Lacibacter sediminis: one gene and its partner. The protein of the gene in region 1 interacts with the protein of each later gene in a pairwise test. Links are inferred from orthologs where the notes say so. Each region holds a gene or a part of one and is shown in the gene's direction. Other genes may lie near its edges.

Evidence for each region.
Region 2: the proteins of ribD (region 1) and accC interact in binary tests that used the Escherichia coli proteins (3 or more experiments, as listed by UniProt). The link is inferred for Lacibacter sediminis from one-to-one orthologs.

Annotation. Positions count from the first base shown.
Region 1 is NZ_CP060007.1:2,249,694-2,266,102, forward strand. The notes cover bases 6,202-9,087. They hold ribD (bifunctional diaminohydroxyphosphoribosylaminopyrimidine deaminase/5-amino-6-(5-phosphoribosylamino)uracil reductase RibD), read left to right. Parts: upstream 6,202-7,055; coding sequence 7,056-8,120; downstream 8,121-9,087. Other genes in these bases: prmC (peptide chain release factor N(5)-glutamine methyltransferase), read right to left, coding at 6,202-7,005; H4075_RS09675 (EamA family transporter), read left to right, coding at 8,122-9,006; H4075_RS09680 (IMPACT family protein), read left to right, coding at 9,059-9,087. Outside these bases: H4075_RS09635 (MFS transporter), read right to left, coding at 1-289; H4075_RS09640 (hypothetical protein), read left to right, coding at 559-2,346; lpdA (dihydrolipoyl dehydrogenase), read right to left, coding at 2,438-3,844; H4075_RS09650 (MotA/TolQ/ExbB proton channel family protein), read left to right, coding at 4,198-4,896; H4075_RS09655 (ExbD/TolR family protein), read left to right, coding at 4,909-5,322; H4075_RS09660 (hypothetical protein), read left to right, coding at 5,396-6,097; more of prmC, read right to left, coding at 6,112-6,201; more of H4075_RS09680, read left to right, coding at 9,088-9,661; H4075_RS09685 (YdcF family protein), read right to left, coding at 9,755-10,516; H4075_RS09690 (hypothetical protein), read left to right, coding at 10,609-11,106; H4075_RS09695 (hypothetical protein), read left to right, coding at 11,182-11,679; H4075_RS09700 (L,D-transpeptidase family protein), read right to left, coding at 11,684-12,328; H4075_RS09705 (bestrophin family protein), read right to left, coding at 12,489-13,472; H4075_RS09710 (GNAT family N-acetyltransferase), read right to left, coding at 13,529-14,074; H4075_RS09715 (sugar porter family MFS transporter), read right to left, coding at 14,197-15,513; H4075_RS09720 (hypothetical protein), read right to left, coding at 15,642-15,863; H4075_RS09725 (hypothetical protein), read right to left, coding at 15,945-16,409. UniProt on the Escherichia coli protein: Converts 2,5-diamino-6-(ribosylamino)-4(3h)-pyrimidinone 5'-phosphate into 5-amino-6-(ribosylamino)-2,4(1h,3h)-pyrimidinedione 5'-phosphate.
Region 2 is NZ_CP060007.1:3,399,692-3,412,426, reverse strand. What follows is about bases 5,010-7,848. They hold accC (acetyl-CoA carboxylase biotin carboxylase subunit), read left to right. Parts: upstream 5,010-5,679; coding sequence 5,680-7,017; downstream 7,018-7,848. Other genes in these bases: H4075_RS14470 (hypothetical protein), read right to left, coding at 7,083-7,848; accB (acetyl-CoA carboxylase biotin carboxyl carrier protein), read left to right, coding at 5,083-5,571. Also shown: H4075_RS14500 (M56 family metallopeptidase), read left to right, coding at 1-759; H4075_RS14495 (redoxin domain-containing protein), read right to left, coding at 829-1,332; efp (elongation factor P), read left to right, coding at 1,427-1,993; H4075_RS14485 (DUF7619 domain-containing protein), read left to right, coding at 2,281-4,908; more of H4075_RS14470, read right to left, coding at 7,849-7,907; H4075_RS14465 (glutamine synthetase III family protein), read right to left, coding at 8,022-10,211; H4075_RS14460 (glutamine synthetase beta-grasp domain-containing protein), read right to left, coding at 10,369-11,382; H4075_RS14455 (hypothetical protein), read right to left, coding at 11,529-12,735. UniProt on the Escherichia coli protein: This protein is a component of the acetyl coenzyme A carboxylase complex; first, biotin carboxylase catalyzes the carboxylation of the carrier protein and then the transcarboxylase transfers the carboxyl group to form malonyl-CoA.

The DNA of each region.
Region 1 (16,409 bases):
TGGCAACAGTTGCCAGCGAATACAATAAGATAGAACTGAAGAGCACACTTTTTCTTCCTTTCTTATCGCCCAGTATTCCCCAAAGAATACCGCCGATGGTTAAGCCGAGCATTTGCCAGCTCAATAAGTTTTCACCAATGTTTTTTAATTCGTTTTCAGGAACGCCTAATTCAGTGAGGCTTGAACGCCTCGTGATATTGAACAGCAGGAGATCATAAATGTCAACAAAGAATCCTAAAGCGCCAACGATAACAGGTAGGGAGAAAATGCCGTATTGTTTTGGTTGCATGCAAACGTGATTTGAAACGGAAGATAAAATATTCTGTTGAAGTAAGTCTCTCCGGGGTTTAGTAGATATGGATGTGAATTATCACCGATGTTTAAAACTGAGCTGACGAAGATCATCTTTTGATCAGTTTACTGTCAGTTGTTTCAAAACCTTACTACTGATCATACAGGATACTTTTGCGCTAGCAAAAAAGTTGGTCAAATCGAACCACTATTTATTCATCACTATCCAAAAATTTCAGGCCGGTTTTCGTCTGTTTATTTCAACTCATGAATTATTCTTCTCCGCACAGGTTTCATATTCCCGTAATGGGATTGGCATATACTGTTGATAGTCCCATTAAAGTTGCACGCTTCGGCATTTCATCCGTTATTTCCATTGTGGAAGACCGGTTGATCGAAATGATGCGTAGTCATTATTATCAAACAGCGAATCTTCCTTACACACCTATTGCTGTGCATGAAGAAGATTACAGGGCAAAGCGAATTACCGATTATCTCAACCTTGTAAACGCAATTGTGCAGGAGCAGGTAGAGAAATTGAAAACAGCAGCTTTTGAAAAAGGCTCGGAGATCATCAAGTATTTTGAAATGTTGCCGGAGGATAGTGCGTTGAAACAACTATACAGGCAGATGATAAAGTTAAATGATCAATCTGAAAAAGAAAAGATCGAAAGTTATCTGCGTTCGCAAATCGTTCCCGGTACAATTGATGTAAACATCATGACCAAAGTTGACCGAGAAACATTCACTAAAGAAGGAACATTGGTAGAAGATGGATCGGACGCTGTTGCTGCACTACGTGGATTTGTAAAAAGTAATCTCAGCAATTCATCGGTGATCTTTTCTGCAGGAATGAATCCACGTTTGTACAACTACCTTGAACATTGCAAAGAGCTTGATGCAAATGAAGAAGCTGTGTTTACTAAGAAAGTGGTTGTAAAAGTGAGTGATTACCGCTCTGCATTGATACAAGGAAAATATTTAGCGAAAAAAGGTATTTGGGTAAGTGAGTTCAGAATTGAATCGGGTTTGAATTGCGGCGGACATGCATTTGCCACAGAAGGTTATTTGTTGGGCCCAATTCTTGAGGAATTTAAAACGAAGAAAGAAGAACTGACCAATTCTTTGTTTGAAATTTATAATGCGGCACAACTGAAAAAGAATAACCGCAGTTTTGAAAAGGCGCCTGCAATTGTTTATTCTGTGCAGGGTGGAATAGGTACATATGAAGAAGATGTTTTTCTGCATCAGCAATATGGTATTGAAAGCACTGGTTGGGGCACACCGTTTTTGTTAGTGCCCGAAGCCACAACTGTTGATGATGAAACTCTGCAACTCTTATGTGCAGCAAAAGAAAAGGATGTGGTGCTGAGTGGCAACTCACCGTTGGGTGTGCGTTTCCATTACCTCAAAGGAACAAGTTCGGCTAAAGAAAAAGCAGCAAGGATCAGCAATGGAAATCCCGGCAGCCCTTGCACTGAAAAACATTTGTCGTTCAATACAGAATTTACCAAAGAACCCATCTGCACCGCTTCAAAAAAATACCAGAAACTGAAACTGGAACAATTAAAATCACTTGAGCTTCCGGGGCCGGAATACGAAAAGCAAGTGCAGGAAGTGCTGGATAAAGAATGTTTATGCGTTGGTCTAAGTAACTCTGCTGCTATTAACTATCAGCAAACTTTTGTAAAAAAGCTGGAAGCGGTAACAATTTGTCCCGGCCCGAATATCGCTAATTTCTCCAAAGTGGTTTCATTGCAAACGATGACAAATCATATTTATGGCCGTGAAAATATCATGGAAAATAAAAACCGGCCGCACATGTTTATTGCCGAGCTGAATTTATATATGAACTATCTCCGTGAGCAATTGGCAGATCGTGCAGCAATTGAGCAAGATGCAAAAAAGAAAAAATACATTGCTTCTTTCTGTACTAATCTTCGGGAAGGAATAAACTACTACCGCAATCTTACTACCTGCGCATTGAATGGGAGAGAAGCATTTGAAAGCGCATTGCATAAAACTGAACTGGAACTGGATGTTTTATTGTGTTGATTCAATATCAGTGAAAATCAAAAGCCCCGACATTTCTGTCGGGGCTTTTTTATCTTTTGAATCAAATCAATTTTATTCCTCGTTCAAACTCTTAAATATCAATCGCTTCACCATAAGCAGCAGCAGTTGCTTCTTTCAACGCTTCGCTCATAGTTGGGTGAGGATGTACACCGTTCAATATCTCGTGATAAGTTGTTTCAAGTTTACGTGCAACAACTACTTCAGCGATCAATTCGGTTACACCGGCACCAATCATGTGTGCACCAAGAAACTCACCATATTTTGCATCAAAGATCACTTTTACAAAACCATCTGTATTACCTGCTGCACTTGCTTTACCACTCGCCATGAACGGAAACTTACCAACCTTTACTTCGTAACCTGCTTCCTTCGCTGCTTTTTCTGTATAACCTACAGATGCAATTTCAGGAGTGCAATAAGTACAACCAGGAATGTTATTGTAGTCCATTGCTTCAGGAGCGTGGTTGTATTTCTTTTCCATGTAAGCAATATGCTCAGCAGCATTGATACCTTCTTTACTTGCAACGTGTGCCAGCGCCTGGCCGGGAGCCACATCACCAATTGCATAAATGCCGGGTACTGATGTTGCACCATATTTATCAACAACAATTCTGCCTTTATCTGTTTTAATACCGTTTTCTTCCAATCCAATGTTTTCGATGTTGGCAACAACACCAGCCGCACTTAATAAAATGTCTGCTTCAAGTACCTGTTCGCCCGCAGCAGTTTTCACAGTAGCTTTTACACCTGCACCAGACGTATCAACTTTTGTTACTTCAGCACTGGTCATAATAGCAATGCCTTTTTTCTTGAACTGCTTTTCCAGTTCTTTCGAAATATCTTCATCTTCAACAGGCACTACACGTGGCATAAATTCCACGATTGTAATTTTTGTACCCATACTGTTATAAAAATCAGCAAACTCTACACCAATGGCACCACTGCCCACCACGATCATAGATTTTGGTTGAGTTGGTAACACCATTGCTTCACGGTAGCCAATGATCTTTTTACCATCCTGGGGCATTGAAGGCAATACACGACTACGGCCACCTGTTGCAATAATTATATATTTAGCTTCAACTGTTTGTTTACTTCCATCTGCAGCAGTTACTTCCAGTTTGCCTTTGCCGGCAACTTTTCCGTAACCCATGATCACATCAATCTTGTTCTTCTTCATTAAAAAGTTAACACCCTTGCTCATTTTATCGGCCACACCACGGCTGCGTTTTACCACACCGCCAAAATCGTGTTTAACATCGTTGGCAGAAATACCATAATCGGCACTATGTTTCATGTATTCATACACCTGAGCACTCTTCAACAAGGCTTTGGTTGGAATACAACCCCAGTTTAAACAAACGCCACCAAGGCTTTCTTTTTCAACAATTGCAACTTTAAAACCAAGCTGTGAAGCACGGATAGCAGCAGGATAACCACCGGGGCCACTACCAAGAACAATTACATCGTATGCCATACAAAGAATTTGAAAATTTGAAAATGCAGTAATTTGAAAATTATCGGCTGCGAAGGTAGTTGAAGTGGGGGAAATAGCAAAAGGCAAGAAGCTGCTGAATGTTAGCCGATAGTCCATAGCCTGTAGCCGGTAGTTAGTAGTAAGGGCCGGAGTTCTTTTCCCACTTCCTACTACCCAATAACCACTATCGGCTCTGTTTTAGCTTTCCTCTAACACAAATCGTTAAAACATGGACGCATATTTGACTGTGGAAAATAAACAGTGAAAGCGCACGTTTAGATGCTTTGCAAGATTTACATTTGACCGTCGCAACCTTTTAGGAATGTGACAATTACTAAAACCATTGAACAGATATGAATTTCTTTCTTCTCCAGGTTCAGAATGCAGTTGATACCTTAACCAATGCAGCAACAACACAGGTAGTACCCAAAAAAGAAATGCATCTCATCGATCTGCTGATGCAGGCCGGTTGGATCATGATCCCTTTGTTATTGTTGAGCGTGGCCACCGTGTATGTGTTTGTTGAACGCTGGCTGGCCATTAAAAAAGCCACTGAAGTGGATGGTAATTTCATGAACATCATTCGTGATAATATCCTTAGCGGCAACGTAACAGCAGCACGCAACTTTGCCCGTAACACACAAAATCCAGTTGGACGTATCATCGATAAAGGTCTGCAACGTATTGGCAAGCCCATCGATTCTATTGAGAACAGTATGGAGAATGTGGCCCAGCTGGAGATGTATAAACTGGAGCGTAACGTCAACATCCTTTCCGTGATCTCTAAAGTGGCGCCCATCTTTGGTTTCGTGGGTACACTGGTTGGTTTGATGCAACTCTTCTTTAATATTAATGCCACCGGCGAATATGAACTGAGTACCATTGCCGGCGGTATCTACACAAAACTGATTACATCAATCAGTGGTCTGGTGATCGGTTTGATCGCTTACCTGTGCCATAACATTCTGCATACGCAGGTGGAGAAAGCATTGAATAAAATGGAAGCATCAGCTGCCGATTTTCTTGATGTATTGCAGGAACCAACCCGTTAAACCAACTCACGCATGAATCTCAGAAAGAAAAGAGCAGAATCATCGGAGGTGTTTACAGATGCGCTGAACGATATCCTGTTCATCCTGTTGATGTTTTTCTTAATTGTATCAACACTGGCTAACCCCAATGTGCGCAAAGCATCATTGCCAAAAGCCAAAAGCAATACCCGCAGTAAGCAAACGGTGGTGGTAACCATTGATGCCACCAATCATTTTTATGTTGGCTCCAAACCTGTTGATCCGTTGCTGATGGATACAACGCTTTCGCAAATGATCAGCGCTAAACGCAACAGCGGAGAAGAAGTAAGTATTGTGATCAATGCCGATCGTAACGCCACCATTGAAAGTTTTGCTGCAGTTCTCCGTGCTGCCGATCGCTTGGGTGTGAAGGCGGTGATGAGTGTTGATAAGAAAGGAGTGCAGTAAAGTACAAAGTGGGAAGTTGAAAGTACGAAGTATTCAAATGCAGTTTCGCCGATAAAATTGATACATCTTACCGATGAATAGAATACCTATATGCACATATAACTCTTGCAAGTCTGCACTTACATTTTTGTTATTGTTTACTGCTATTTCGGTTGGTGGGCAAACTGTAAATAATACTGTTTCAATTTATAATGCGAAGGGCGATACAATGTATTCTGATAAATCGAATGCAATAGCGGTTGTATCCGATAGTAATGTAAGAAAACAGATGATGATCACGGTAAATCAGGGAAGGATTTTTAGCCCTGATAAACAAATATATCTTGTTGATAGTTTAAAAAATGGCAGGGTAGTGGTTTCTGCCTACAATGTTAACGAAGGGAAAAAGATGTTACTTGCAAGGGAAAGCTACATCGTAGTTACTTCCCCTGAAAAAATTGTTTATGATGGATACGGTATTGAACATGGCTTTAATCTTCTCGGATATTATACAGGAAATATTCCGGTATCTATGTTCAAAAAAATTGATCGAATCAGTTTAACTCCAGGTCTGGACTTGGTTAGTGCCGTAGTTTACATAACCGTCGATAAAGAATTTGCCGAACCATATTACACAATAATTTCGTCGGCAACATTTCCTGATTACTTGTTGAGTGCATGGGCTAGAATAAAAGCAGGATATAGTGTGATTTTCGATGAGGTTAAAGTCAAAGATCAACAAGGGAATATCATAGCATTACCCAATAATATCGCATTTAAGGTGACTGCAGATTGACAACCTAGTGCTATTTATTTTTCACTGCTCACAAATGCTTTTATCATCCGCTCATTCCCACTCATATCATTCCTCAATTCAACAGTAAATCCTTTTTGCTGAAATAATTCAACGGTTTCTTTCCCCAACTGCTGATTGATCTCAACATACACAGCTCCGTTTGACTTTAGATGATGCAATGCAAAGTCAGCGATCTTTCGATAGAACAACAATGCATCTACATCAGGTACAAACAAAGCTTTGTGCGGTTCAAACTCCAGCACATGTTTACTCATCGTGTTTGCTTCTGTTGTTTTGATATAGGGTGGATTGCTGACGATGATATCGTATTTCCTTAGTTCACTCCATTTGCTCTCATCCAAAAAATCAAGCAATTGAAAGTTGATCTCTGCTTCGTTGTTTACAGCATTAATTGTAGCTGTGTGTAATGCTTCACTGCAAACATCAATGGCTGAGACTTCTGTTTCGGGAAGGTTTTTTTTGAGAGCGATGGGGATGCAGCCACTGCCGGTACCGATGTCGAGAATGGTGAGTGGTGAATAGTTAGTGGCGAGTGAGGCTGAATCCTGTACCACGTACTTCGTATTTCGTACTTCCCTGATGATCCAATCAACTAATTCTTCTGTTTCCGGTCTTGGTATCAACACAGTTTCATTTACTTCAAACTTCAACCCATAGAACCAGGCTTCGTTCAATACATATTGTAGCGGACGATGAGTGAGCAATTGTTGCAGAATGCGATCAATCTTTTGGGTTTCTTCAGCTGGGATGTTCTCTTGTTTGAGGTGATACAACTTCTTTTTACCTACATGTTCAACTACTAAAGCAGCCATCGCTTCAGCTTCAGATATTTCATGTACAGCAGTTAATGCTTCCCGTAAGTGTTGGTATTGTTCCTGCCAAGTCATACGCAAATCTACCTGCTTCTTCCGAATCCGCTATTTTTGCAGCCTTACAGATGATCACCGACGAACAATATATGCAACGCTGTATTGAACTTGCCCGTAAAGGCACAGGTTCGGTTGCGCCCAATCCCATGGTTGGGGCGGTGTTGGTACATGGTAGCGAGATCATTGGCGAAGGATGGCATCAACAGTATGGCGAAGCCCATGCGGAGGTAAATTGTATAGGTGAGGCTGTTCAAAACGGCCAGACCGATAAATTTCAACAATCTACTTTGTACGTTTCACTCGAACCCTGTGCCCATTTTGGTAAAACGCCGCCCTGCAGCGATCTCATCATCAACCACAAGATCCCGAAAGTGGTGATCGGTTGTCGAGATCCGTTTAAAGAAGTGGATGGCAAGGGAATTGAAAAACTGAAAGCTGCTGGTGTGGTAGTGATCGTTGATGTGTTGAAAGACGAATGTATTGATCTCAACAAACGGTTCTTTACGTTTCACCGGCAGCAACGTCCTTATATCATTCTCAAGTGGGCACAAACAAAGAATGGAATGATGGCTTCTAAATCGTCGGAGCGATTGTTGATCAGTAATGAAATGACCAACCGTTTGGTACATCAATGGCGCAGTGAAGAAGCTTCTATACTTGTAGGAACAAATACTGCTTTGCTTGATGATCCGCAACTTACCAACCGTTACTGGCCCGGCAAACAACCTGTTCGTTTGGTGCTGGATAAACAATTGCGGTTACCGAATACATTAAAACTGTTTAATGATGAAGCAAAAACCATCATTTTTAATTCAATAAAAAATAGTGAAGAAGTGAATGTGCGATACTATCAATTGCCAAATGCCGAAACCGTTCCTGCTTTATTAAATGCATTATATCAACTCAACATTAACAGCGTAATTGTGGAAGGCGGTGCGCAACTGCTGCAAAGTTTTATTGCTGCCGGTTTGTGGGATGAAGCAAGAATCATTACCAACGATCAACTAACTGTCGATAATGGATTAACAGCACCACAATTGATCAATTCCGTACAAACAGGCGAACAACTTATCGGTTCAGATAGAATTGGATACTTTATAAACTCATCATTCATTACTCATCACTCATTGTAATATGCTTTTATTGTTGCTCGGTAGTATTGTCTTCAGTTCATGGTTAACATTGTCGTTTAAGCTTGTTGAGAAGTTTGGCATCAATACATTCCAGGCAATTGTATTTAACTATATTACCTGTGTTATTACAGGTTCTTTTGTGAATGGAACTTTTCCTATTAACAAAGATGTAATGGGCGAGGAGTGGTTTCGCTGGGCCATGTTGATGGGCACTATATTTATTTCATTGTTCAATGTAATTGCCAAGACTGCACAAACAATGGGTGTAGCTGTTGCATCAGTTGGAAATAAGTTGTCGCTGGTAATACCTTTTTTGTTTTCCATTTACCTGTATAACGAAGAAGCCACAATTTTTAAAATAGTTGGTGTAGTTGCAGCACTGATTGCAGTAGTGCTTACCTGCTGGCCAGCACCCGGACATGTTGAACCTTCCGGCAAAGTAGTAAAGACAGCCTATTTTCTTTTGCCGGTGATTTTATTTGTTGCCAGTGGTTTGCTCGATACAATGATCAAATATGTTGAAACAACTTATATCAACGAAGAAAATCAAAATGCATATCTCATCAGTGCATTTGCAGCAGCTGCGTCTATTGGAATTATCAGTTTAGTTTTCCTGTTTGCAAGCGGACGGATAAAGTTTGAACCAAAAGCTGTTCTTGCAGGAATCATCATTGGTATACCGAATTATTTTTCGATCTGGTGCCTCATGGGTGTGTTGAAAGCATTTGCAGGAAACAGTTCTGCCATCATCCCCATCAATAATATGGGCATCGTGTTATTCAGTACGGTGGCGGCATTTTTAATGTTCAAAGAAAAATTGACCAAACTTAACTGGATGGGAATTGTATTATCCATTGTTGCTATTGCATTAATTGCCTATGGATAACGTTGCTCATTGTTAAACTCCCATTCACAATTCACCATTGACTATTCACTACATGAACGAAGAATTTTATTATACCATTGCCCAACCTGTTGTAGCCGAGTTTAAAGACCGGGGTAGTCGTTTTCTGGCCTATGCTTACCCGCTAACTTCGGTTGATGATTTTAAAGCAAAGATGAAGTTGCTGAAGGAAGAACATCCAAAAGCGGTGCATCATTGTTTTGCGTATCGGTTAGGTGTTGATGGCAATACATTTCGTGTGAGTGATGATGGAGAACCATCAGGCAGTGCAGGCAGGCCCATTCTTGGACAGATCGACAGCAAGCAGCTTTGCAATGTGCTGGTGGTTGTGGTGCGATACTTCGGTGGCACTTTGTTAGGTGTGCCAGGTTTGATCAATGCGTACAGAACAGTTACATCGCTGGCTTTGCAAACAACGCCCATCATTCAAAAGCAAATTGAAGTGAACTATCAATTGCACTTTGATTATACACGCATGAACGATGTAATGATCATAGTAAAACAATACAATTGCACTGTTATAAAACAAGAGCAGAATTTATTCTGTGATGTTGAGATCAGTATTCCTAAAAACAGGTTGGAAGAAGTGTTGTTTAAGTTAGGGGAGATGCATACGGTGGAGACAAGAAAGTTGTAAGTTCAAGGTTCTAAGTTGTAAGTCGGTCCCTGCTTGCGGTTTGTTCCTTGGATTTTGTTTTTTGGATTTTCTTCCTTGAACCTTGTGTCTTTGTCAAGCTTTGCCCGTCATCTTATACACCAGTAACCCAACTACTTCTTTCAAATAATTATCCCATCCCTGAAATGCATGATGCGACGGTGTAACAGATTCCCAGAATAGCTGCGGATTATTGATCGACGTAAAGTTGCAGGGGTAAGCAACGGTGTTCAATCCCACTTTTGTAAACACCTGCTGCGAACGTTTCATGTGCATCGCCGAGGTTATGAGCAGGTAAGGACCTTTCAACTGCAATGAATCAAGTAGTTTTTTTGAATAAACAGCATTCTCATAAGTATTGCGGCTTTGGTTCTCGCTTAATATATCCTCTTTCGCAACGCCCATCAACAACAATTCTTCTTTTACAAAATCCGCTTCTTTATATTCCTGTCGTAACACACTTCCGCTGCCACCTGTAATCAATATTTTTTTGATGTGCCCTAGTTTGTATAAACGAACGGCCTGTATATAACGATCGCTTGCGCCGCCGTAAAAACCCTGTTTGCTTTTAAATTCAAACGAAACAAAACCTGCCAGTAGAATACCTGCTTCATATTTTTCACCTGCAGTCAATATTTTTTGCTTTTCCTGCCAGCTAAGCGAAAGTTTATGAATGATGTATGGGTTTGAAAAAAGCAGGAACCAACTGATGCAGAAAATAAGCCGTCGGCGTTTTCGTTGCTGGTCTTTTGTAAAAAAAGTGATCAGGACAAAAATGAGCAGCCAGTTAAAGGGCGAAATAAAAATGGACAGAAGTTTCGATAACAGAAAAAACATGCCGTGAAGATAAAAATTTCCTGTTGCCGGCAAAGAAAGCTGGGTAAAACAAACTTTAGCAGGGATTTTGCAGTAATAAAGAAAAATATTTTATGAGACAGACTGCGGTTCTGCTTGTATTCCTGATCACTGGTGTTGCAGCATCAGCTCAATTAAAAGTAAAGCCTGATTGCGGGGTTTTAACGGTTGATGTATTCAAAGGCTGGATCAATGAAACCAAACCTAATGCCGATCCTGAGCAAATAAAAACAAAGCTTCCTTGTTTTACTTTTTCCGAAAAAGAAGCGCCTTCCTCTACCTGTGGTGGTGGGGTTTACCTGGATGATAAAGGTGTTCGTTTTTATACGCAACGTGATTACATTGTGATCAACGAAAAATTCAAAGGGAAATTTACAGCGCCTGTAATGGGTGTTAAAAAAGGCGGATTGTTTACAAGGTTCGGTAATCCCAAACTAAAAGATGCTAACTGGGAAGCCTATCAAATGGCTTATGGAATCATGATCGTTTATTACAATGCAAAAGGCGTTGTAAACAAAGTGATCATCAGTACCAAAACAACTGATGATATAGATCTCTGCACTACTAATTAACCCTTATTGCGTAAAGCTTCATTTGTTCAATTGAGACTTATACAGGAGATTTGCAGCATTCTTAAATTAGTTACTATGAAATATGCTTTTCTTCTGTGTGCAGTTTTACTGACTGGTTCTGCGGCAACAGCCCAATTAAAAACAAAGCCAGATTGTGGCGTTATCACTGTTGATGTGTACAAAGGCTGGATCAATGAAGCAAAGCCCAATGCCGATCCTGAACAGATCAAAGCCAAGCTACCATGCTTTACTTCAGCCGATAAAGAAGGAAACGAATCAGGTTGTGGTGGCGGTGTTTATTACGACGATAAAGGCATCTGCTTTTACGTACAACGTGATTATGTAGTGATCACAGATGCATTCAAAGGAAAATTCAGTGTTCCGGTTTTGGGTGCCAAACGAGATGATCTGTTTGTACGCTTTGGTAATCCTAAAATGAAAGATGCCAATTGGGAAGCGTATCAAATGGCCTTTGGCATCATGATCGTTTACTATAACATGAAAGAGGTGATCAACAAAGTTATCCTTAGCACTAAATCAATGGATGAAATTGATCTGTGCAATATCAACTAAGCATTTATTTCTGAATAGTAACGATCGTACCTGTTTGTGCATAACGGGCAAGATCGTCAATATGTGTATTCTTGAGTGAAATGCATCCGTTGGTCCAGTTGTAGTAACGGTCAATAAAATAATCGTTACCTCTTTCAACACCATGAATGCCTATCCCGTTACCAACATTTGCATTTGCAGGGATAAGTCCATTCTTTTTGCGGAGTTTGTATTTGATCATGCTTTCTGTTGTTGGATAATCCAGCATCAACATCTTTCTCCATAGTTGATGTTCTTTAGCATAGGTAATTTTGAACGAGCCTTCGGGAGTTTTGCGATCGCCCTGCATAAATTTATCTTCCAACGGTTTCAGACCAAATACAACCGGGTATGCAGCCAGTAATCCTTTGCTGTCGTACACACGCAATTCAAAATCAGATTTGTCAATGATAATGCGAACTGTTCCTGTAGCTGTACCTGCAGGTCGGTAATATTTTTGCATGGGACGAATGCCGGTCTTGTCAACATTTGTAGTTGATGAAGCGGTGGATTTGTAAACAACCGGTGTTGCGTTTGTTGTTTCCGGAACAGATGCGGCCGGACTTGAATTGGTTGAACAGGCCATTATAAGCACTGTAAACAGTAATAGTACTGATGTAAAAAGTTTCATAGCATATTTTGTTTAAATAAAGCAGTTGAAACGGTTTTACAGTGCAGAAGGAGGGTATCGAATCAATGAGATAACGATGCAAAATAATTTCTTATTGCATACAAAAATGCAAATAGGGAAAGCCTTTTTAAAAATGGGAAAAACAACCTGGTAGCTTTACTTACATCAGTATGTTATTTACGGGAGTTACAGGCGGCGGCAGCTCTTTTTCGTTAAGCATTTCACGCAGATCAATTTCAATAGTGCGGCTCAATGCAGTAATAGGCACATCATTCGCACTGCCTTCAAACGGATTTTCTGTGGCTTCGCCTACACGTTCAAGACTCATAAACACCCAGGCCACAATTAAACTAAACGGAATATTCAACCAAACATAAACATCGCCCAGTTTTTGAAATTCATTCAACAAGCCAAACGGTACAATAAATGTAAACAGGCGAATGAAAAATAAATTGATCGATGCAAATTGTCGTGGGTAAGGGAAATTCTTAATACGCTCACATTTGCCCTGCTGTTCATATAAATTCACCAGCATATTTTCCAGTTCAATATGATAAAGCGTATCAAGCTGTCCTTTTTCGTGTAACTCTTTTAAATGGGTTGACTGGAGTTTAATAAGATGTGTAGCACAGTTTTTCTTTTGCAGACAATGCAGCAAATCTTCATCACTTAAAAAGGGTTTCAATTCATCTTCTTTTTTGCTTTGCCATTCAGGAATAATATAAAAACGTTTATACTCGATGTTGTATCGCTTCTGTGTATTCTCCCATGCTCTTGTTTCACGCAATTGAAACCTTAGTGCAGTTAACCACGCAATGTGCCGGTAAATAATTGGCTTGTGTGCGGCTTCATCTTTTATGTAATCTTTCACCATCATGCCCCATGCACGGCTCAGGTTTACAATAGAGCCATAGATCTGTCTTGCTTCCCACAAGCGGCTATAGGTTTGTGTATTTCGGAAACCCGCTATGAAAGCGGCAGCGGTACCAATCATCGCAATCGGTACCCATGGAATGGCCAGCCAATGCCAATCGAATAATTGATACAATACCGTAGGGATAGCAGAAATTATAAACAGTCTGAATATTTCATCTCTTGTCCAGACAAGAAATTCTTTCAGTGAATACTGGCGACCTGCATGCATATGTAGTTGATGATTTGAAACTGAAAATAAGAAGAAAATGGATTCAGTTTTACAAACTAATCAATAAGCTGGAGGAGCATATCTTCATTTAAGCCATTGTATTGAAAATGGCCGAGGGAACGGAATCCGTTCTTTTGATAAAAACGAACAGCTTTATAGTTATCCGTTTGCACACCACCCCAAAGAATGATCTGTTTCACATTTCTGTTCTTCATTTCTGTAAGTACGTTGTTAAATAGTAGTTGACCAACACCCGTACTTTGCCATTCGTCTGTAACCGACGGAGCAATGGTATAACAATGATCATAGGAAATATCTACGCCATATTGTTGCAAGCGTGGGTAATCATGATGCAGATAGCCTTTTTTCAGAACTGTATAGGCAATGATGTTTTCAGATGATGGATCAACAGCTACCCATGCTTCATGCTCGTGATGATGATAAAAATTCACTACTTCTTCTTTATGAAAAGAGTGTGGCTGAAAACGCTTTACCGTTGCCGGGCTTAGTTGATGGAGATAAGCAAGCAGGCGATCAAGATCATTACCGTCCAGTTGCCTGAGTATAACCGGTTTGTTTTGTTTGGTTAAAGCTGTCATCATTTTACATTTTCAGTACTGCACAGGTCTGCTCAAAAAAGATTACAGATTCTTATTCAATTGTACTGATGTTTTCATGGTTTGTGTTTAACAATTTACGTAATTCTATTGTGATTGGTTTCACATTAATGAATTATTCTTGTTTCCATATCCTCCAATGCTACTCCTTTTGTTTCAGGCATCATAAAACGCACATAGAGCAATTGCAGTACCATCATTACACAGAAGAAAAGGAAAATGGGGGCACCGCCATATTTGCCGGCAAACCAAGGGAAGGCATTGGCAATAATTGCGGCGAATACCCAATGGGTGAGGCTGCCAAACGATTGGCCGCTTGCCCTTACTTCATTCGGGAATATCTCTGAAATAAATACCCAAATCACTGCTCCTTGTCCAACTGCATGTGCAGCAATAAACATAAATACAAAAAACTGCATCCCGGTATATTGATCGGTATAAAATGCATACGCCATCAGACCCAATGAAATAATGTAGCCAATGGAGCCGATGTACATGAGCAGCTTGCGGCCAAAACGATCAATAAGCGAAAGACCGATCATGGTGAAAATTAAATTCACTAATCCAATTCCGGTTGACGACAGCAATGCTGATGATGTGCCAAGTCCCGTCATTTCAAATACACGTGGTGCATAATAGATGATGGCATTAATACCTGATGCCTGGTTGAAGAATGCCAATAGAAATGCAAGTAGGATAGGCCAGCGGAATTGTTTTGAAAAGAAACTTGTCGTTGTTTTCCGTTCGCTGTGTTTTGATTCAATGATGGCCTTTAATGTTTGTTCTGCAGTGGATGGATCAATTTGATTCAATACATCTTTTGCTTTTGTATGATCAGCTTTGTGTAATACCAGCCAACGTGGACTTTCAGAAATGAACAGTGTGAGTAAAATAAAGAGGAGTGAAGGGATGGCAACAATGCCCAGCATCCAGCGCCAATCATTTTCTCCGGTAGCGCCGAGAAAATAATTAGATACGTATGCGAACAGTATTCCAAATACAATGTTGAATTGAAAAAGGGCAACTAAAAATCCCCGTTTCTTTGGCGGTGCAATTTCAGAAATGTATAATGGTGATACAACCGATGATGCACCAATGCTGAAACCGCCCAGCACACGAAAGATCATGAACACATATACATCCTGCGCCATGGCCGAACCCAGCGATGATACAAGGAATAATAAGCCGATCCAGAACAAGGAGCGTTTGCGACCGAGTTTATCAGCAATGAGACCGCCAAACAATGCACCAATGACAGTGCCGTACAAAGCAGTTGCAATTGCCAGCCCATGCATGGCATCGCTCAATTGCCAGAGTTGCTGAATCTTTTGTTCAGCGCCTGAAATAACAGCAACGTCTAATCCAAATAAGAAACCACTCAACGCAACGGTGAGCGACCAGAGAAGTAGTTTGTTTGTTTGCATGCAATCGTGGTTTAGGCATGAGATTCTTAGCAGAGGCTGCGGTGAAAATAATATTTCTGTTGAAAGATGAGTACATGCTTATTTCTGCAAACGATTGATGTTTGGAGATTTGTACACAGTATCAATTTCTATACTGCTTCTGTATCCGGTTTGCCCCAGTTGCGCCATTCTATAAAATAATCAATGGCTTTGTAGGTGAAATAAGCACTTCCGAGAATACGCATAAATAAAAGCATACGGTCACTTTGGATGAGCCTGCTCCAATTCATACATACATATGTAATTAAGTAAACAGCAAATGCCAAAAAAATGATCATACGAATAAAATAGAATGTTTTTGATTTGAACATGGTAAAGGTGTTGTTGCTTAATCTTGTTGTTCAATTCTAAAGTTGGAATAACACTGTTATAATCGTGGGTTTGGATTTATTCTAAGGTATAAAGACTTCTTTTATTTTTACAACGAATCCACTCTTGTCAATTGTCAATATGAAAGGGCTGTCACGATAAATTGTTTTAAGACTTTTTAAGGAATTGCCGGAGATTGGATGAGCCCTGTCTGGATTATACAACAAATCAAAAGCACAATCCCTTGTAAGAGATAGTTGTCGGATTTTCTTGCTTTTGTTCACAATATAATAATCATTCGGAACCACTAGTTCAATCCTGCCGTCTTTTGTTCTGAATGTGTCAACTTCACCGGCTTTTGTTGCTTCTTCAATTGCTGCTTCTCCAGTCAAATATTGAATATAGTCAGCGTCTAATATCGTTGTATCTCCTTTTTGAATAATACTTAGAATATTAGCGTATTTATCTATAGTATTTGGTTGGGTGTCAGATGGATCCTCTTCAGCTATATTCAAATCATCCAGTATTGAGTCAGCTTTTACCAAAGT
Region 2 (12,735 bases), 1.1 Mb from region 1 along the record:
ATACCTGGAGCTCCTATGACAGTTGTTGTAGCTCCCGCAGCACCGGCTCATGAATCTGTAGCATTAAATGAAAAAGGATATTATGTAACTATTGCCGATAATCTTGGTGAATGTGTGGTAATTGTAAAAGATAAAAAGAAGAACATTGTTGAAGCATTAAAACTCACCGACTGGACAAAGAAAGAAGCAGAGTATGAGAAGAAGTATGGTAAAATTCCACCGCCACCACCACCTGCACCAGAAGTTCCAACAAAAGTTTCGGTTGCAACAACAGCAGGAAGTCCTGCAGCAGTAAGTGTTCCTGGTAAAGTAAGTGCAACTTCTCCTGTATCGCCTGTAAAAGAAGTAACCGTTGTTGGTTATGGAACAAAAACAGCTGCAACCGTTGAAGGCAAGCCTGTAACAGGATCGGTAAATTCAACTTCTCCTGCTGCTTCACTAAAGGAAGTAACTGTAGTTGGTTACGCAACTGGTAGTACAAATACAACCTATAAATCAAACCTTGGTCTTGGCTTTAAGAACGGAATTAAACCTGAACTTGTACTTTATATACTTGATGGTAAGGAAGTGAATTACGATGAAGTCAGTAAAGTTGAGCCGGACGATATTGAAAGTGTGAGCGTATTAAAGGGAGAGAGTGCCGAAAAAGCATACGGAGTAAAAGGTAAAAACGGTGTGATCATCATCAAGACAAAAAATAAAACAACAACATTCAATTTTTTTACAACCCCTTGGCAGAAAGAAAGAGAAAAATGCTGATCAGTTAACCCGCAATCATTCAACCTTATTATCAAAGAGGCGAATCATTTTCAAACGTGATTCGCTTTTCTATTCTTTGCTTAAACGGATAAGTTCGGCTGTTGAGACCCCGCCATCAAAATAATGCACTAAATCTCCTTTCTTATTATAGATAGCAATCAGCGGCAGGTAATGATTGAGGAAATACTTCGGGAAAAAATATAATACATCCCTTCCCATAATAATATTCTTATAAGAAGCGATCTTGTATTCTTCATGAAATGCTTTCATCATCTCAAACGGCAGGGTAGTGGCCATTACAATTTGGGCGTCTTTCAACTCTTTGATGTTTTCGATGATCTCTTTGGTTTGTTGCTTGCAATGGTCGCACTCAGGACTGAAGCTGATAAGGATGGTTATCTTTTTTGCGGATAGCTGTTCTGTATAAAAAGCTGTAACACTATCTGGCAGTAACAGTTTAAAATCGGGGAGCTTCAGGTTCTTGAGGTGCAGAGGAATAGAATCTTTGCCGTTTGCAGATGCAGACACTTGAAAGACAAACAAAAAGCTCAATACAAAGAGGACATTCTTCATGTCTGCAAGATAGGTCAAGAGATGATTTATCTTCAATTTGCTGGCAAGGGCAGTTGCCTTATATTTGCAGCCTCAAATTAAATAACGAGTTTTTATGGCAACTACTTCCGACATCAGCCGTGGTATGATTATTAAAGTTGACGGCAGCTTATACAAGATTGTGGAATTTGGCGAAAACAAGACGGCCCGTGCTGCAGCTAAAGTGTGGGCAAAGCTGAAAGGCGTAGATAATGCCCGCTCAGTAGAAATAACCTGGAACAGTGGTGAAACTATTTATCCCGTGCGTGTTGAACGCAAAGATTTCCAGTTCCTGTATAAAGATGATACGGGCTATAATTTCATGAACAATGAAACATTTGAGCAGATCGTGGTTCAGGAAGCATTGATCGATGCGCCTCAGTTTCTGAAAGATGGTGCTGAAGTTTCTGTGCTTCTTAATACCGAAACAGAATTGCCGATGACGGTGGAATTGCCTGATAAAATTGTAATGCTGGTAACCTACAGCGAACCTGGTATGAAAGGCGATACGGCTACCCGTACCTTGAAGGCGGCCACCATTGAAACCGGCGCTACTGTAATGGTTCCGTTGTTTGTAAACGAAGGCGAACTGATCCGCATCAACACCAAAACAGGTGATTATGTGGAAAGAGTGAAAGAATAGTATTTGTGCAATGCATAGTAGAACCGCCTCTGAAAATAGGCGGTTTTTTATTTCAGGGAATTTTCCCGCTTGCATTTACTGGCTTTTTTTAGCATTTTTATGACACCTAAAATCACCCAATGGCTAATCGCTACCTGATTTCTTACACTTTTCTACTGTTTTTTTTGCTGAATAGTTTATGTTCTTATGCCCAGTTTTCGGGGGTGAAGTGGGAGCAGAAGATTTTGGATTCAGTGTTTTATCGAGGGGATAATCCTCCTTCTGAAAGCATTCGAAAGATAATCGAAATGGGAGAAAACGAATTGCTTTTGGTTGGCAGGCATGCCTATGTGGACGTAGAGCGGCTTCATCAATCAACTCTCTTTCCCGCTGGGGCTTTTGGTCTGATAAATGTTATTCCGGTTGATCGATTAGGGGCTGTTACATTGCATAAATTCGACAAGAATCGGAAACTGCAATGGAAGAGAAAGTTTGGCGATGATTGGTATTCTCATACTGTTGATGTTTCTGAAGTAATTCAGACAAAAGATGGTGGAATCGTATGTCTTATAGTAACTCCAACAATCAAATTTGGTTTTGATCAGCCTGTTTATTCGGGAGATAATATTTTTTTTGGAGATGTTTATTTGTGTAAATACGATACCAATGGCAATCTTGTTTGGGAAAAATATTTTGGAGGTAACAGATGGGATTTTGCTTATACATTAAATGAAGACAGGTACGGCAATATTTTAATTGCTGGTCATACTTGGTCAGCTTCTGATAATTTTGCCGGAATTCGACTTTCAGTAGACACTTCTGCGGCTGCTTACAAAATGCATGGCGTACTAATAACTCCTGACAGTGTAACTAATGTTGATACTGTATTGAGAAAGCAACTGTACGAGCAATACAGGGCAATGAACGATGCTTTTATAGCAAAATTTTCAGCCTCTGGTCAATTAATAAAAGCCAAATGTTTTGGAGGCAGTGGGTCCGATAAGTTAGTGCACTTAAAGGATCATCCAACTTACGGTTATGTGGCTATCGGATTCTCTGATTCAAAAGATATGGATTTGCCTGCTACTGGAGCAAAGGGAGGGCTTTGGATGCTTCATCTTGACACAGGACTAAACATCGTTCAGAATAAGTTGCTTGATTCAGGTTTTGTTGGAAAAAGTATTTTTTTCGAAAAAGATAACAGGTTGTTTTTGACGGATTCGGTAAAGTTTAGAGAATTAAATTATAACGGAATGGTTATTCGTGAACATAATTCAGGAGCTGTATTGTTTAATTATTTCGGATACTTTGATAAAAGCGGGTTTATCTACCAACCACAAGGAAATGCTGGGATTGCTTTATATGACAGCACACTCCAACCAAAAGGAGTCATGAAAATTCCTGGATGGATTTACGGTTATCATGCTGTGCAGGGTAACAATAGAAGCGACCTTTTTTTAATTGGAAATAAAGGCAAGTTTGAATACTATACTGGAACAACCGATCCGGACTGGAATGTGTACAGTAAAGCCGTAATGAGCTTTGCTGATCAGTTTAACTTTATAAAAGGAAAAGTATATGTTGACAACAATAAAAACAATCTGTTTGATGTGGGTGAGCCGTTTTTAAATGGAATAAAAATTGAAGCTCAAAAACAGAATAATTTATTTACAGTTACAACAGATACAGAAGGCAGATTTAATTTGCCCCTGGATACAGGTAGTTATAATATTAAAGTAACTTCTCCATTGCCATATTATAATATAGTTCCTACGGCAGCGAATGTTCAATTCACGACTTTTGGTGAGAGTGATTCTGCTGACTTTGCCCTTCAACCCATCCCGAACAAAAAAGACCTTAGTATCAATCTTCTTCCCTTAAACATTGCCCGCCCCGGTTTCCCTGTTCAATATCAATTGATATGCACGAACCAAGGAACAGAAACCATTTCAAATGCGCAGGTGAAGTTTTTGAAAAACCCAAGAGTAAACTTTGTTTCTTCATCACCGGTAGTAAATACAACTGTAGGCGATACATTGATCTGGAATATTACTTCTTTGAGCCCCTTTGATACGTCGTACATTAATTTGAATTTAAGAATTGCCGCACCGCCAGCGGTCAATAATACAGATACACTTTTATTTAAATCATTTGCATACCCAATAATTGCTGATGAAACCCCGGAAGACAATCAGTTTAACTTAGTTCAACAGGTACAAGGTTCTTACGACCCCAACGATAAAACAGAAACACATGGCGGCATCATTACACCCGAGCAATTGGCTGGTAATGATTATCTCACTTACCTCATCCGTTTTCAAAACACAGGCACAGATACAGCTTTCAACGTAATGATCAGGGATACGCTCACAAACAAACTGGATTGGGGCAGTTTTGAAATGCTGTCTTCCAGCCATCCTTATCAATTGTACATGATCAAACCACATATCCTTGAATGGAGCTTCCCGAACATTCTGTTGGTTGACAGCAATAAAAACGAACCGGCTAGTCACGGTTTCATCGCTTACCGCATCAAACCAAAATCAAATCTTTCAGTTGGCGACACCGTGCTTAACAGGGCACATATTTATTTCGATTACAACCTGCCGGTGATTACGAATGATGAATTGACGGTTCTCAGGAATACGGTCATTACTTCGGTGGTTGATCTTAACCGTCCCGACAATCAGCTGTTCCTCTATCCCAATCCTTCAAACGGATTGATAACTATTGCAAAGAAAGAACGGATGGCAGGAGATGCGATCATCTATATTACCGACATGGACGGAAGACTGGTTCATCAAACAGATCTGGGACGGATAGCAGTCGATCAATTCAGTCAAAGTATTGATATCAGTGATTTATCGAGGGGAGTATATGTGGTGAAATTGCAGGTTGGGAAGACTTCGTTCACAACAAAATTCATACTTCAATAAGCAATTTGAGGTAGGGTAGACAAGATTAAAATCGCTCGTTTTTTGTAGTTTTTTCTCTCTTTTTGGGTGATTTTGGCTCATTTTTAGCCAAAATCATAAAAATTTGCTCATTTCTGGAATTGATTCCCTTATCTTAGCCGCCCGTTATTACTTAACATTTTAAACCTCACGATCATGGATTTTAAGCAAATTCAGGAATTGATTAAACTGGTCAACAAATCCAACCTCAGTGAACTCACCATCGAAGAAAAAGACTTTAAGGTTACGATAAAACAAAAAGAAGAGATCATTCAGCAAACACTCATCTCAGGTCAGTTTCAGCAGGCTCCACAGCAGTTTGCTCCGGCTCCTGCGCCAGCTGCGTTACCTGCCGCTGCTTCTGCTGCTCCTCCGCCAGCAACAAAAGCTGATGATACCAGCAAGTATATCACGATTAAAAGCCCGATGATCGGTACGTTCTACCGCAAGCCTTCACCCGATAAACCTTTATTTGTAGAAGTAGGATCGGAAGTAACGCCGGGTAAAGTGGTATGTATCATTGAAGCAATGAAACTTTTCAATGAAATTGAAAGTGAAGTGAAGGGTAAGATCGTGAAAGTACTGGTTGAAGATCAATCGCCTGTTGAATACGATCAGCCTTTGTTCCTGGTAGATCCTAGTTAATTTGATAATTAATCAATTTGAAAATTTGAAAATGTAAAACTCATTTTCGATTTTCTTGTTGTACATCATTTTCAAATTAGCTAATTCTAAAATTTTCAAATTAAACTTATGTTTAAAAAGATATTAATTGCCAATCGTGGTGAGATTGCATTGCGTATCATCCGCACCTGTCGTGAAATGGGCATTAAAACGGTTGCTGTTTATTCAACGGCCGATCGTGAAAGCCTGCACGTGAAGTTTGCTGATGAAGCGGTTTGTATTGGTAAACCTGCAGGTGCAGAATCTTACCTCAACGTACCAAATATTATTGCTGCAGCAGAGATCACCAACGCAGATGCTATTCATCCCGGTTATGGTTTTTTAGCAGAGAATGCAAAGTTTGCTGAGATATGCGGACAAAACGGAATCAAGTTTATTGGTCCCACACCTGATCAAATTCGTTCAATGGGCGATAAGATCACAGCAAAAGAAACCATGATCAAAGCAGGTGTACCTGTTGTACCCGGTGGTGGTGGATTATTGGAAAGTGCTGAGCAAGCCAAAGAAATTGCAAAAGAGGTTGGTTATCCTGTTATTTTAAAAGCAACTGCAGGCGGTGGTGGTAAAGGAATGCGTGTTGTGTGGAACGAGGAAGAATTGGAACGTAACTACGATACCGCAAAGCAGGAAGCTGGTGCTTCTTTCAAGAACGATGGTATCTACATGGAAAAATTTGTAGAAGAGCCACGTCATATTGAGATACAGGTTGCAGGCGATCGTTACGGAACTGTTTGTCATTTAAGTGAGCGTGACTGTTCTATTCAACGTCGCCATCAGAAACTGGTGGAGGAATCTCCATCACCTTTCATGACACCTGAATTACGTAAAGCAATGGGAGAAGCTGCTTGTAAAGCAGCAGCTGCAATTGGTTATGAAAGTGTAGGTACGATCGAGTTCCTGGTTGATAAACACCGCAATTTCTATTTCATGGAAATGAACACACGTATCCAGGTAGAACATTGCGTAACAGAAGAAGTAACAAACTTCGATCTCATCAAAGAACAGATATTGATCGCACAGGGCGAAAAGATCAGCGGGGAAAACTATGAACCGCAGATGCATGCCATCGAGTGCCGCATCAATGCTGAAGATCCGTACAACGATTTTCGACCATCACCAGGTAAGATCACCACATTGCACCAGCCCGGTGGACATGGCATACGTATCGATTCGCATGTGTATGCCGGTTATGTGATCCCTCCTTATTACGATTCCATGATCGCAAAAATTATTGCAGTTGCACGTACACGTGAGGAAGCCATCAATACCATGAGTCGTGCATTAAGTGAGTATGTGATTGAAGGAGTGAAGACGACCATTCCATTCCATCAACAGTTAATGCTCGATGAGAATTTCCGGAAAGGAAATTTCACAACGAAGTTTTTGGAAAGTTTCAAAATGAAATAAAGAAAAGTCCCCCGCAGAAACGGGGGACTTTTTATTTGGGGTTGAATTGGTTGATGTGCCGTTACTCATGCCTCTTGGTGTCGTTGTTGGTCGGCGAGAAATAAGGGCGAGGTTTTCAAATTTTCGTTTCTGACTTTAGTTTGTTTCGCCAAATTTGATAATGCAATAAGACCTGCACTTGCAATTATTGCACCACCTAAAAAAGGAAAGCCTGCACCAATTAAATCAGGAATAGAAGCAGAGAATAGAAAAGGCAAGCAAAAAAGCATTCCCAATGTTCCAAAGGCAATAGCTGTATAAGCACCAAATCTTATCAATGATCTCAAGTCATAAATATTTTGATGTGATGGGGAATAGTTAAAAACAATGTCTCTAAGAGTAGTTGTCTGACAGTGTGCAAACTCTTCAATCGTCCATGTACCGATTGGTTTTGCATTTCGTCCATTTAAAAAATCTTTATAGAATGTTTTCCATAAGTCAGGAAGAAATAATGCTCCAAAAGCAAAAATCGCAAAACTGGGAATGGAATAGTTTCTGTTACCAAGCATAAATGCCTGCATTCTGATTTCATCAACGGGGGTCATTTTAAAATCCAGCAATACATGTTTTAAATCATGGCTCTCATAGTTTGGGACTAATCGTAGGCCATTTTTCTCCAGGCAATTTGCAATATCTTTTCCAAGTGTTCCCTCTGGGAGTTCTTGTAATTTCTTTGCCTTCTGTTCATACAAAGCAATGTCATGAAATTGTTCAATTGTCCAAACAGATAAATGAAATGATCTTTTAATAATTGATCTTGCAATGAGTTGGAATATGTTCATTATTATTAGATAAATAGTAAGACTAATTACAGGTAGCTCTAAATTAAATGTAAGCTTTTGTACTTCCAAGTTTTTGATTTTTTATTGGTGTATTCTCATCTTTAATTTAACAACCCAATATGATGAAATAAAAAAGACCCGCAACAATCTGCAGGTCTTTGTATAATTGGCATAGTAAGTAGCTTAACGCAAGAACAACAGCTCTCTGTACTTCGGCAAATACCAACTGGCATCATCAACCAGCAGTTCAAGTTTATCTACATGGTAACGTATCTCATCAAAGAACTTGCCTTTCACATCATCACAATAAGCAATAGCTTTTGCCCTGCTGTCTTCAATCACGTTTGCTTTTTTACGTGCTTCAATCATTTGTTCCACCAGGTCGCTGCACTTGTTGATGTGCAATGATATTTTTTCAAGTATCTGTAATTGGTTGGCGTAAGATTCTTTGTTGATACCAATATCCTTTAACCCTTTAATGTTTGTGATCAATACATTCTGGTATTTAACAGCAGCCGGTAATACATGGCTTGTACAAAGCTCACCCATTACACGTCCTTCGATCTGTACCTGCTTAATGTATTTCTCCAATTCAATTTCATGACGTGCTTCAAGTTCAGCATGTGTATACACACCAGTATTTTCAAATAGTGCTTTTGCTTTTTTTGTTACCATCGCATCCAATGCGTATGGTGTTGTTTTTACATTGGGTAATCCACGCTTCTCTGCTTCTTTGGCCCATGCTTCACTATAACCATCACCTTCAAACAATACTTTCTTGCTTTCGCTTACATAGCGTTGCAAAACATGCATGATGGCAATTTCTTTTTTCTCACCTTTTTCAATCAGCCCATCAACTTCTTCTTTGAACTCAGTTAATGTTTGCGCCATAATTGCATTCAATACCGTCATGGCATTTGAACAGTTCGCACTTGAACCAACAGCACGGAACTCAAACTTATTACCGGTAAAGGCAAATGGTGAAGTACGGTTACGATCTGTATTATCCAGCATAAGCTCAGGAATACTTTTATGCAGATCGAGTTTAAGAATAGCTTCATCCTGTTCATCAAACTTGGTGGTCACACGTTTTTCAACTGCGTCTAATACTTCAGTTAAATATTTACCAACGAACACAGAAATGATAGCAGGAGGTGCTTCGTTTGCACCCAAACGATGATCGTTACCTGCACCTGCAATAGAAGCACGCAATATATCAGCGTACTGATCAACTGCACGAACAACATTGATAAAGAACGTGAGGAACATCAAATTGGTCTTAGGCGTTTTACCTGGTGCCAATAAGTTTACACCTGTATCAGTACTTAAACTCCAGTTGTTGTGTTTACCACTTCCGTTAATACCGGCAAATGGTTTCTCATGCAGCAACACTCTTAATTTATGACGGCGTGCAACACGATCCATTACATCCATCAATAAAGAATTATGATCAATGGCAACTGCAACTTCTTCAAAAATGGGAGCACACTCAAATTGTGCAGGTGCGACCTCATTATGACGTGTGCGTAAAGGAATACCAAGTTTGTACGATTCATTTTCAAAATCACGCATGAACGCATACACTCTTTCAGGAATAGAACCAAAGTAATGATCTTCCAATTGCTGACCTTTTGCAGATTGATGACCAAACACGGTACGTCCGCTCAACAACAGATCAGGTCGTGCATTATACAATCCTTCATCAACCACAAAATATTCCTGTTCCCAACCAAGTGTTGGTGTAACCTTCGTAATATTCTTATCGAAGTAATAGCAAACATCAACTGCTGCTTTGCTAACTGCTTCCAATGCTTTTAATACAGGCCCTTTATAATCAAGTAACTCACCTGTGTAAGAAACAAAGAGTGTAGGTATACACAATGTTTTACCATTGCCGATCTCCATAATAAAGGCAGGAGAGGAGGGGTCCCAGGCAGTGTAACCACGTGCTTCAAATGTTGCACGAATACCGCCACTTGGGAATGATGATGCGTCAGGTTCCTGTTGGATGAGTGCACCGCCATCAAACTCTTCAATTGCAGTACCATCGCCTTTTAATGTAAAGAACGAATCATGTTTTTCCGCAGTTGATCCGGTTAATGGCTGAAACCAGTGTGTGTAGTGTGTAACGCCTTTGCTTTCGGCCCATTGACGGATACCTGCAGCGATCTGGTTGGCATTGGTACGATCGATCTTTTTATTTCCTTTGATTGATGATGAAAGACTTTTGTATGCTTCATCACTCAGATACTCACGGGCAGTTTTAAGTGTAAAAACATTCTGACAAAAAATTGCTGTGATCTTTGCAGGTGAACCAATATCAAGTGATTGCTGGTTCTGTAAATTTTTAATGGCCTGTAAACGTAATGACATAAAGTGTATTTAATAATTTGATCAGCACAATGGCATCAATCAGTTGAAAATAATACAATCAGTTTGCGTTGCGAATTTCAGATTTTTAACGGGAAGTAATGGAGAAAAAAAATCCCCCTTTTTTACAAGGGGGATTTTTGAAAGTTCTATTCAGTAATTATGCTTTTACAGATTTCACTGTTTTGATAATACGTGCTGCTACTTTGTAAGGATCTGCTGCAGAGTTTGGACGGCGATCTTCGAGATAACCTTTCCAGCCCCACTTAGGAACTACAACAGGAATACGGATAGAAGCACCACGGTCAGAAACACCATAGCTGAAATCGTGAATGCTTGCAGTTTCATGCTTACCTGTTAAACGCAGATGGTTATCTGCACCGTATACTTCAATATGTTCTTTAACTACAGGGCGGAAAGCTTCACAAACTTTATCGAAGATCTCTTTGCTGCCTGCTGTACGTAACAATGTATTAGAGAAGTTAGCATGCATACCGCTACCGTTCCAATCTAATTCTCCAAGAGGTTTACAATGCCAGTTGATAGAAACACCATATGTTTCACCAATCCTTTCGAGGAGATAACGACCGAGCCAGATCTGATCACCGGCTTCTTTTGCACCTTTTGCGAAGATCTGGAATTCCCACTGACCTGCTGCTACTTCAGCATTGATACCTTCCACATTTAAGCCTGCTTCTAAGCAAACGTCTAAATGCTCTTCAATGATGTTACGGCCATATGCATTGTTTGCACCTACTGAACAGTAGTAAGGACCTTGAGGAGCCGGGTAGCCACCTTCAGGGAAACCAAGAGGTTTGTTTGTTTCAGGATTCCAAAGGAAATATTCCTGTTCGAAACCAAACCAGAAATCATTATCATCATCTTCAATTAAAGCACGACCATTTGATACGTGTGCAGTACCATCAGCATTCAATACTTCACACATAACGAGGAAGCCATTTTTACGCTGTGGATCAGGAATAATATATACAGGTTTTAACAAGCAATCAGATGAACCGCCCAAGGCCTGTTCAGTAGAAGAACCATCGAAACTCCACATTGGACAATCTTCCAATTTACCACTGAAGTCTTTTTCAATTTTTGTTTTGCTGCGAAGGCTTTGCGTTGGTTTGTAACCATCGAGCCAGATGTACTCAAGTTTTGACAATGACATGTGTTACCGCTTTGATAAGTTTAGAAAAACAATGAATATTGTTATTTGCGCTGCTAATTTACGATTGAAATTGTTTTTAATCTAAAAAAATTTCAAGAAATCCCCCATTGAAACGTTTGTTAGTGTGGAAAAACGTCACATGTATTTTATTGTAATTTGTTTTGTTTCCAGGAGATTGTTGCAATGATTGGAACAAGTATAAATGGAAAGAAGATGGCACGATAACGAACAATAGCGCCTAGCTGCGGAACAATATACCCTGTGAGTAATAACAACACCATTGATACAAGAAAGAGAAACTGCACAACAGAATGTTTATAAGGATTATCGGTGTAGCGAAAAAACCATACAGACACTAGTATCCAGATAAGTAATATTTCCAATGCGCTGGCAAGATAAAGCGGCGATAAAAATTCTGTAACATAGGGACGAACCAATGTGTGGTTCAATGCCTGCGGTGCATTCTGAACAAAGCCCGTGAATGTTGGTTCAAGTTTTCGCTGAGGTAAAAATGAATTTCCCCCGAGCTTAATAAAATCTTTGTTGCGCAGAACAATGGATATTGGCAGATCAAGTTTTGGATGAACATATTTTGCAGAAAAGAAGGCCACAGTACCGAGAACAGTTACTCCCACAAAAGCGATCCATTTTCGTTTGAAAAATTTTTCTGCTATCCACCAGGCAAATAAACCGGGTATACAAGCCAGTACAACATGATTACGTACCGGGAAGATCAACATCAACAGTAAACCAACGAGCAAAAAATCTTTGATGCTCAATTTGTTTTTCTTCAAGCCGAAGTAAACAACAAATACAATTAATGATATATAGGTGAAGATGAGTCCATCTTTATGAATTCCCGATGACCAGAATAAAAAAGAGGGAAAAAGGAATGTACCGCAGGTGATCAGTAGTTTCCGATCGGGGAACACGTCATTCATTACACGTATAAATGCAATGGGACCAAAGAAGGTAATGAATGAATAAAAGATCACATTCACATAATATCTTGATCCACTGAATACATTGAAAAGCGAAACGATCTTAACCATATAAGTATGTTTCAGATCGTTCCAATAAGAATTTACACTGGAGAAAAGGTGACGATAGTCTCTGTCGTAAGGATTGTCATAAATACTGGTGAAATAACGCAAAGGATCATTGTAAAGAAGTTGGGTATCGCTTTTGGCGTCAAAAAAGAATTTCCAGCTATCGGCTGACTGTTCATAGTTTGGAATCGTGGTATAAAACCAACCATAGGCAACTCCTGCCGCAACTTTCAGCATAAATAATCCAATAAGCCAGTAATTAGGTAACCCCGATTGTTGAATAAATTTCACCCTGGTAATTAGC